Regions from separate parts of the Cupriavidus sp. CER-90 genome, predicted to be linked through region 3. Evidence: predicted binding sites of a transcription regulator. Region 3 holds the regulator's gene; each other region holds the start of a gene.
What was found. Region 3 encodes sigma-54, which starts transcription at its own class of promoters, with help from an activator protein. Its sites were predicted from a motif close to TGGCANGNAANCTGCTTT; they were not measured.
Positions count from the first base shown of each region.

Region 1: a site for sigma-54 is predicted at 1,222-1,239, ahead of AC24R4_RS11545 (circularly permuted type 2 ATP-grasp protein). Genes of this name have one in related genera too.
Region 2: a site for sigma-54 is predicted at 1,971-1,988, ahead of AC24R4_RS09125 (pilin). Genes of this name have one in related genera too.

Region 1 covers NZ_JBYGYM010000002.1:227,666-230,937, reverse strand. Annotated here, with positions in the region: gene edd (phosphogluconate dehydratase) at 1-491, shown strand, start outside; gene AC24R4_RS11550 (gluconokinase) at 668-1,192, shown strand; gene AC24R4_RS11545 (circularly permuted type 2 ATP-grasp protein) at 1,435-2,910, shown strand; gene AC24R4_RS11540 (alpha-E domain-containing protein) at 2,944-3,272, shown strand, end outside.
Region 2 covers NZ_JBYGYM010000001.1:2,056,942-2,060,213, forward strand. Annotated here, with positions in the region: gene AC24R4_RS09115 (acyl-CoA dehydrogenase family protein) at 1-261, shown strand, start outside; gene AC24R4_RS09120 (tripartite tricarboxylate transporter substrate-binding protein) at 309-1,307, shown strand; gene AC24R4_RS09125 (pilin) at 1,393-1,917, opposite strand; gene AC24R4_RS09130 (YnfA family protein) at 2,155-2,472, opposite strand; gene AC24R4_RS09135 (LysR substrate-binding domain-containing protein) at 2,697-3,272, opposite strand, start outside.
Region 3 covers NZ_JBYGYM010000002.1:968,010-971,281, reverse strand. Annotated here, with positions in the region: gene hpf (ribosome hibernation-promoting factor, HPF/YfiA family) at 1-301, opposite strand, end outside; gene AC24R4_RS14950 (RNA polymerase factor sigma-54) at 352-1,833, opposite strand; gene lptB (LPS export ABC transporter ATP-binding protein) at 2,009-2,809, opposite strand; gene lptA (lipopolysaccharide transport periplasmic protein LptA) at 2,833-3,272, opposite strand, start outside.

The DNA.
Region 1 (3,272 bases), 740 kb from region 3:
GCGATGTGGTGGCGGTGGTGCGCTTCCAGGGCCCGAATGCCAACGGCATGCCCGAACTGCACCGGCTGACCCCGGCGCTGGGCGCGCTGCAGGACGCCGGCCACAAGGTGGCGCTGGTCACCGATGGCCGCATGTCGGGAGCGTCGGGCAAGGTGCCGGCCGTGATCCATGTCGGCCCCGAGGCACTTGTGGGCGGCCCGCTGGCGCGTGTGCGTGACGGCGACGTCATTCGTGTGGACGCCGTGGCCGGTACGCTCGAACTGGTGGGCGACGCCCGCGTGCAGGCGGAATTCGCCGCGCGCACGCCGGTGCCGGCGCCGGCCGACGATTTCGCGAATTTCAGCATGGGCCGTGGCCTGTTCGGGCTGTTCCGGCGCCATGCGCGCATTGCCGAGGAGGGCGGCAGCGCGCTCGACCTGTCCGAGGCCGATGCCCCGTCGTCGGCCACGGCCGGTGCGGCTGTCAAAACCGCGTCCGCCGTCGCACAATAGGCGGACGTCCGGCCAGGCACCGACCCGCTACAGCCAATCTACAGCCAATCTTTCAGACATTCCGTTATCCCCGCGGCGCTGGCGCCCCGGGGCACTGCCGGGCCACGCCGACGCGTGCCCGGCGGCTACCGACAAGGGTGGCAATACCACCCGACACCATGTTCGATGGAGCAGACATGATCTATATCCTGATGGGCGTTTCCGGCAGCGGCAAGACCACCGTGGGCCAGTTGCTTGCAGAGCGGCTGCACTGTGGCTTCCATGATGCCGACACCTTTCACAGCGAGGCCAACAAGGCCAAGATGCACGCCGGCGTGCCGCTCACCGACGAAGACCGCTGGCCCTGGCTGGCTGCCATGCGCGCGGCCATCGACGCCGCCCGCGCCGAGGGCCGCACCCATGTCTTCACCTGCTCGGCGCTGCGCCAGACCTACCGCGACCGCCTGACCCCGCCCGACGGCGGCGTGACCTTCGTGTTCATGAAAGGCGACGCCTCGACGATCGGCGGCCGCCTGTCGGCCCGCGCCGACCACTTCTTCAACCCGGCACTGCTGCAAAGCCAGTTCGACACCCTGGAAGAGCCCCGGGACGCGCTGGTGCTCGATATCCGCCGGGCGCCCGAAGTCCTGGTGGAGGACATCCTGGCCAAATGCCCGCCGGAGTCGGTCTCCTGCGCTGGCCAGGCAAAGACCGCGCACTGATCCCTGCACCAAGGCCGGCCAGACGTGGCTGGCAAGCATCTTGCTAAACCGTTTTGCGTACCGGCGCATGTCTTGTGCATGCAACCCCTTGCGGGATTTACCGGTGCGGATATGCTGGAAGCGTCGACTCGACGAGGCATCGATAAACGGGTGGCCGGCGGTATTGCCGTGCAGCAGGGCCGAAGAGCAGTCAGGCGGCACGGACCGCGGCAGGCGCCCATTTCCACGAAGGAGCGGCCATCATGGCGGCGCGGTTTTTCGACGAGATGCTGGAAGGGCGAGAGGACGGCACGGTGACGGCCGTCGAGGCCGGACAGGTTTTGCCGCCAGGGGCGGTCCGGACTCACTACCGAAGTTTTGCGGACTGGCTCGGCCGGCAGTCCGTGTCCACCATGGACAACAAGCGCGCGGAGGCGGATCTGATCTTCCGGCGCGTGGGCATTACCTTCGCCGTCTATGGCGACAAGGACGAGTCCAACAGCGGCACCGAGCGGACCATTCCGTTTGACGTGATCCCGCGCGTGTTCCCGGCCAGCGAATGGGCCACGCTGGAACGCGGCCTGCGCCAGCGGGTGGCGGCGCTGAACCGCTTCATCCATGACATCTATCACGGCCAGGACATCATCCGTGCCGGCGTGATTCCGCCCGACCAGATCTATAACAACGCCCAGTACCGGCCCGAGATGCTCGGCATCGACGTGCCGCGCGACATCTATGCCCATGTGGCCGGCATCGACGTGGTGCGCGCGGGCCAGGGCGAGTTCTACGTGCTGGAAGACAACCTGCGCGTGCCGTCGGGCGTGTCGTACATGCTGGAAAACCGCAAGATGATGATGCGGTTGTTCCCCGACCTGTTCGCCCGCAACCGCGTGGCGCCGGTGGCCCACTATCCCGACCTGCTGCTGGACATGCTGCGCAGCGTGTCGCCGCAGAATATCGCCGACCCTACCGTGGTCGTGCTCACGCCGGGCATGTACAACTCCGCGTATTTCGAGCACGCGTTCCTGGCCCAGCAGATGGGCGTGGAACTGGTGGAGGGCAGCGACCTGTTCGTCGAGGACGACCACCTCTACATGCGCACCACGCAGGGGCCGCAACGGATCGACGTGATCTACCGCCGCGTGGACGACGACTTCCTGGACCCGCTGGTGTTCCGGCCCGATTCGGCGCTGGGCGCGGCCGGGCTGCTGTCGGTCTATCGCGCCGGCAACGTGACGATCTCGAACGCGATCGGCACCGGCGTGGCCGACGACAAGTCGATCTATCCGTATGTGCCGGACATGATCCGCTTCTACCTGGGCGAAGAGGCCATCCTGTCGAACGTGCCTACCTACATGTGCCGCCGGCCCGATGACCTGCAATACGTGCTCGACCACATGGCCGAGCTGGTCGTGAAGGAAACCCACGGCGCCGGGGGGTACGGCATGCTGGTGGGCCCGGCCGCGACGAAGGCCGAGATCGACCAGTTCCGCGAGGTGGTCAAGGCGCGGCCCGAGCAGTACATCGCCCAGCCCACGCTGGCGCTGTCCACCTGCCCGACCTATGTGGAATCGGGCATCGCGCCGCGTCATATCGACCTGCGGCCGTTCGTGCTGTCGGGCAAGGAAGTGCGCATGGTGCCGGGCGGGCTGACGCGCGTGGCGCTGCGCGAGGGGTCGCTGGTGGTGAATTCCTCGCAGGGCGGGGGCACCAAGGATACCTGGGTGCTGGAACGCTGAAGCCGAACACACTGATCGCCGGGAGACCCCATCATGCTGAGCCGTACCGCCGACCACCTGTTCTGGATGGCCCGCTACACCGAGCGCGCGGAAAACACCGCGCGCATGCTCGACGTCAACTACCAGACCTCGCTGCTGCCGCAGTCGGCCGAAGTGGCCGAGCAGGGCTGGTGGGCGATGCTCGACATCTCCGAGCTGACCCAGGCCTACGACCACAAGTACGGCCTGCTGCACCGTGACGACGTGATCGACTTCATGGTGCGCGACATGACCAACCCGTCGTCGATCATGAGCTGCCTGCGCGCGGCGCGCGAGAACGCGCGGGCGGTGCGGGGGTCGCTGACCACCGAGGTCTGGGAAAC
Region 2 (3,272 bases), on a different contig from region 3:
ATGATCGCCCAGACCGCGCTGCTGGCCGATGCCGGTGCCGACCTGCGCATGAAGGCGGCCGCGTGCAAGCTGTTCGTGTCGGAACGCTGCTTCGAGGTGGCCGACAAGGCCGTGCAGATCCACGGCAACCTGGGCGTCACGCGCGGGCATCCAGTCGAGCAGACCTGGCGCAAGCTGCGCATGTTCCGCATTTTCACCGGCACCAGCGAGATCCAGCGCAACACCATCGCCAAGGCCATCCTGGACCCGGCTGGGGCCTGACTGCGCGCCACACACACGCCGCACATCAAAAAAACGCAGGAGACAACATGAATCGTCGTCAATGGCTGGCTACGGCAGGCGCCGCAGCCGGTTCCGCCGCACTGGGCGGCGTGATGAGCCGCGTGGCCGTGGCCGCCGCGCCGTATCCGTCGCGCCCGATCCGGCTGATCGTGCCGTTTATCGCGGGCACCGCGCCCGATTCCATCGCCCGCACCCTCTCGGCGGAACTGTCGCCGGTGCTGGGGCAGCCGCTGGTGGTGGAAAACATCGGCGGGGCCGGCGGCATCATCGGCGCCCGGGCGCTGAAGCGCGCCGAGCCCGATGGCTACACGCTAGGCATCCTGGCCAACCAGCATGTGATCAACGTGCATCTGTACAAGGACCAGCCCTACGACGCCCCCCGCGACTTCACGGCGATCTCGGCGCTGTCGGGCGGCCCGGTGATCCTGGCCGTGCCGGCGTCGTCGCCATTCAGGACGGCGCGCGAGCTGATCGACGCGATGAAACAGAAGCCCGGCGCGCTGAACTACGGCTCTGGCGGCAAGGGCAGCGTCTCGCATCTGGCCGTGGAATCGCTGCTGCACCAGCACCATGTCGAAGCCGTGCATATCCCGTACAAGGGCGCCAGCGAAATCCTCACGTCGATGCTGAGCGGCCAGACGCAGTTCGGCATGCCGGTGATGTCCACGGCGGCGCCGTTCCTGCGCAACGGCCAGATCCGTGCGCTGGCGGTGTCATCGGCTGCGCGGACCAGCTACTTCCCGAACGTGCCGACGCTGGCCGAATCGCTGCCGCCCGGCTTCGTGCTCGATAACTGGAGCGGCCTGTTCGCCCCGGCAGGCTTGCCGGCGCCCATGGCGAAACGGCTATTCGATGCGGTGGCGGCGCTGCAGGCGAGCGGCAAGCTCGACGCGACGATGAAGGCCAATGCGGGGGAGATTCGGAAAAGCGATTCACCGGATCAGTTCACGCGGATGGTGGCGGCGGATAATGCGCGGTATGGGAAGCTGATTGGGGAGATTGGGATGCGGGGGGAGGCGGGGTGAGGCGGCGGAAGCGTTGACTGTTGGAAAAGAAAAAACCCCTGGGGAAAGGCCAGGGGTTTTTTTGAGTGCTCAGACGGTATGCCGATCAGCCTCCAGCAGCGGGCTGCTGGCCGCCGTTGTTGCCGCCTGCAGCAGCAGCAACCGGGCAACCGGCCGGAGCATAAGAATCTTTGAAGGTGCTTGCGTTCGCCTTTGCACTGGCGCACGACCAGCTTCCGTTAGCTGCGCGAGTGATGGTGATCGTTGCGCCTGCGATAGCCGTTTGAGCCTTGTTGCCCAGCGTACCCACGTAGTTCAGAGTGCCGTCTGCGCCAGCAGCAATGTTTGCTGCGAACGGAAGCGCGTCGGCCTTCAGAAGATCCGAGGTAACGTAACCGACCTTGTCGGCGGTGATGGTCGTGTCGCCCTGGTTCAGGCGGTCTTCGATTGCCGTCTTGTATGCCGACAATTCGCTAACAGCACGCGCAACTTGCGACTTCGCCACGTAATCCTGATATTGCGGAATCGCAATAGCAGCCAGGATACCGATGATCGCGACCACGATCATCAGTTCGATCAGCGTGAAACCCTTCTGGACCCGTTGGTGGATTCCCATCCGTGCTTTTTTCATGGAATTGACCCCTTTGAATTAGTTGAGAACAGCAGTTGCTGTCAGGGTCCTATAGAGCAACAGGTGTGCCAGGCCAGATTCCGACTAGAAATCGTTGAAATGTGAGATTTCTTGTCACCTGTAACCAAATGTGTCTGCCAAATCTTGTCACCCTACTCTGGTAGGGTGTGGCTAAAGATGCATAAAGTGACGGTTTTTGTCAGAGAAAGTGGCGCTTAATTCGCCCTTAATGTGAGGTCAGCGCGGTTGAAACACGATCACGGCCATGCCAGCGACGGCGATTGTGACACCTGTCATATCCCAGACGCTGGGCCGCACGCCGTCCACCAGCCAGAGCCAGACGATAGCTACTGCTATATAGATACCGCCGTAGGCGGCATAGACCCGGCCCGAGGCGTCGGGGTGCAAGGTCAGCAGCCAGGCAAAGACCGCCAGCGACGCCGCGCCGGGCAGCAGCACCCAGGAGCTGGCGTTCTGACGCAGCCAGAGGTAGGGCAGGTAGCAGCCGAGGATCTCGGCCAGCGCGGTCAGGAAGTAGAGTGCTACGGTCTTCATTGGATTGTTTGTCTTGGTTGATGGAAGGTGCCGGCGGTTCAAATTGCCACATGCCGGCAAGCAGAACCTCGATGCCCTTTCCCCCGGCCCCTCTCCCATTGCATGGGAGAGGGGAGAACACCCGAGGGCTTCGAAGGCTGGCGGTTCGCTCCCCTCTCCCGCACGGCGGGAGAGGGGTCGGGGGAGAGGGCAAGCCCATCCCCATCCACCGCCCCCAAATCCCACTACGCCACCGCCGCCTTCAACGCCGCCACCAGCGGCTTCACCAGATCGTTCTCCTCCGACTCGCGCCGCCACATCAGGCCCACGGGCGGCAAGTCCCAACTAAGCGAAAACGGCAGCGTCGCCGCGTCGCCCAGTTCGATCAGTTCGGCGGCCACGGCACGCGGCACGATGGTGATGGCGTCGGGCTGGCTGCGCAGCAGCGTGGCCATCGGCTTGATCGAGTAGGTTTCGACGATCGGCAGCGGCGGCGCCACGCCGGCCACCGCGAACATCGTATTGATGGTGCGGCGTACCGGCGTATGCGGCGGCGGCAGGATCCAGTCGAGTTCGGCCAGCCGCTTCCAGTCGAGGTCGCCGCGCGACAGCCGCGCCCTGGCCCGCGAAGGTACCACGAGCACGGGCTCTTCCCGGTACAGCGGCTCCTGCACGATGTCTTCCCCTGCCAGATAGAACGAGCGCGCAATCGCGCAGTCCAGTTCGTGCTGGCGCAGCGCGCCGACCAGTTCGTCGGTGGTGCCCTCGCGCACGACCACCGAGAGGCGCGGCTGCTGGTTGAGCCCGTACGCCAGCGCGGC
Region 3 (3,272 bases):
CATGACCCTGCACGCGGTCCTTGTAGCGGATCACCTGCCGGTCGAGCTTGTCGACCAGACAGTCGATCGCGGCGTACAGGTCTTCATGGTGCGCTTCGACGAAGATGTCCTTGCCCTTGAGATGCAGATTGATTTCCGCGTACTGACGCTTGTCCTTTTCCTTGTGGTTGTCGACAGATAGCAGCACGCTCACGCCAATGACCTGATCGAAATGCCTGACAATTCGCTCCAGTTTCGTTTCCACATACTCACGCAGCGGCGGCGTGATGTCGAGGTGGTGTCCACTGATCTTGAAGTTCATAGCGCTTCTCCTTCTGAAAGAGCCGCACCAGGCAGGCGGTTGCGGCTCGGCTACAAAGACTTGCGGAGATTGACTGCGGGGATCTTCAGTGCTTCGCGATATTTGGCCACCGTACGGCGTGCGACCACAAAGCCCTGTTCGCCCAGCAATTCGGCGATGCGGCTGTCGGAAAGAGGATTCCTGGGTTCTTCGGCTCCTATCAGTTGCTTGATCAGCGCGCGGATCGCCGTGGAAGAGGCCGCGCCGCCCGTCTCCGTGGAGACGTGGCTACCAAAGAAGTACTTCAACTCGAAAGTACCCATTGGCGTGGCCATGTATTTGTTCGTGGTCACCCGGGAAATGGTCGACTCATGTAAACCGAGTGTATCGGCAATTTCCCGCAAAACCAAGGGCCGCATCGCTATTTCGCCGTGCGAAAAAAAGTTCTTCTGACGCTCCACAATTGCCTGCGCCACCCGCAGGATCGTGTCGAATCTTTGCTGGATGTTCTTGATAAGCCACCGCGCTTCCTGCAGCTTTTGCTGCAGTCCCGCAGCCCCCGCTTCGCCTTTTGCACCGCGCAAGATCTGCGCGTACATGTCGTTGATGCGCAGGCGCGGCATCACATCCGGATTCAGCTGGGCAATCCAGCCGCTGCCGCTCTTGCGCACGAACACGTCCGGCACCACGAAATCGGCGTCGGGGCGGCTGTACGCATGCCCTGGGTACGGTGCCAGCGAACGGATCAGGTCGTGCGCCGCCTTTAGTGCAATTTCGTCCACCTGCAGCGCTTTCTTGAGGCGCGTGTAATCCCTGACCGCCAGCAATTCAAGATGATGATTGACGATGGACAGGGCCAGTTCGCGCTGCGGATGCTGGAGCCGTTTCAATTGCAGGCTCAGGCATTCGGCGGCATTGCGGGCGCCGACGCCGGGCGGATCGAAGCTCTGCAGCAGCGTCAGCATCGCCTGCACTTCTTCCACCTCGAATTCCAGTTCTTCGGGCAGTTCGGTGCAGATTTCCTCGAGTGACGCACTCAGGTACCCGTCGTCGTCGAGCGATTCGATCAGGAAGATGGCCAGGCCCTTGTCGCGCGCCGAAATCTTGAGCGGCGTCAGCTGTTCCATCAGGTATTCGCGCAGCGTGGGGTCCGCATCGCGCAACTGCATCGGCGTCTTTTCGTCTTCGTCGTTCTGCGGACGGCGCGCGAAGTCGTCGAGGCTCCAGTCGTTGCCATAGTCCTCGCCACCGGAATCGCTGAAGCCTTCTTCCTCGCCGCCGGACGCATGTTCGCCGCGGTCGTCGCCGTTGGCCTGCGGTTCGGACGGGGCCGGCGCCGGGGCGCTTTGCAGGTTGACGGAGCCGTCAGCCGCCACGCGCAGCGGGCTTTCGATCCAGTCGTTCTCGCGTTCCAGCAGCGGGTTTTCCGTCAGCGCCTGTTCCACCTCCTGTTGCAGTTCGAGCGTGGAAAGCTGAAGCAGCCGGATGGACTGCTGCAGTTGCGGCGTCAGGGCCAGATGTTGGGAGAGGCGGAGCTGAAGCGAAGGTTTCATGCGACCTATTCTATGCGCATCTTTCCGTTGTTGGAACGGAATTTGCTACAACCTATCGCTTCGGCTTCCTGATCGGCAACGGCTTTGAAATCGCCGTGGGCAAGTGCGGTAAAAATGACCTGCCGATGACCTGCCGAAAGCCTGTCGGCAGTGTGGCCGCGGAGGCGGCCGGGCCTTACATGCGGAAGTTTTCGCCCAGGTAGACGCGGCGTACCGACTCGTTGGCGATGATTTCCTCGGGCTGGCCGGCGGCCAGCACGGTGCCTTCGCTGATGATGTACGCGTGGTCGCAGATACCCAGCGTTTCGCGCACGTTATGGTCGGTGATCAGCACGCCGATATTGCGCGCCTTCAGGAAGCTCACGATGCGCTGGATTTCGCCCACGGCGATCGGGTCCACGCCGGCGAACGGTTCGTCGAGCAGGATGAAGCGCGGCGACGACGCCAGCGCGCGCGCGATTTCCACGCGGCGGCGCTCGCCGCCCGACAGCGACAGCGCCGGGTTGTTGCGCAGATGCGCGATCTGCAGGTCGTCGAGCAGCGAATCCAGGCGGCGTTCGATCTCGGCCTTGGGCAGCGGCTTGCCGTTTTCCACCTGCAGTTCCAGCACCGCGCGGATGTTCTCTTCCACGTTGAGCTTGCGGAATACCGACGCTTCCTGCGGCAGGTACGAAAGGCCCATGCGGGCGCGTTCGTGAATGGCCAGTCCGCTGATGTGCTCGTCGTCGAGCACGATGTCGCCTTCGTCCAGCGCCACCAGCCCCACGATCATGTAGAACGACGTGGTCTTGCCGGCGCCGTTGGGGCCCAGCAGCCCCACCACCTCGCCGCTTTTCACATCGAGCGATACGTCCTTGACCACCGTGCGCGTGCCGTAGCGTTTCTTCAGGTGACGCACGACCAGCGTGCTGCTGTCGGTGCGGACGGCGGATGCGGAGGACGTGGCAGAGGCGGTGAGCGTGGCGGAATCGTTCATCAGGACTGGCTGGAGGTAAGGCGTTAAGGCTTGGGCGCGGTGGACGGCTTCAGATCCAGCGGTGCGCCCGCGGCGGCGGGGGCGCTGGCGTCCGAGCGCGGCGACAGCACCGCGCGCACGCGGCCCGACGTATTGCCGGCCGTGGTGTTGTTGTCGCCGCCGGTGGCGGTGTAGTACTCGTTGCGGCTGTCGTAGGTGATCACGGCGCCGCGGATCTCGTCGATGATCTTCGCGCCGACGCCCGACACGCGCGCCGCGCGGGCATGCCCGATCAGCTTGTTGATCTCGGACTTGCCGTCGTATTCGATGCGGTCGCCCCAGCCGTCGATGTACTCGTCCACGCCGTCGCGCTTCTGGCGGATATACGCCTGACGGCCGGGCTTGGAGGTGGCGATGGCGTATTGGTAGCCCTCGGGGTCGGTGCGCAGCTCGGCCGCGTCGGACTTCAGCACCATGGTGCCCT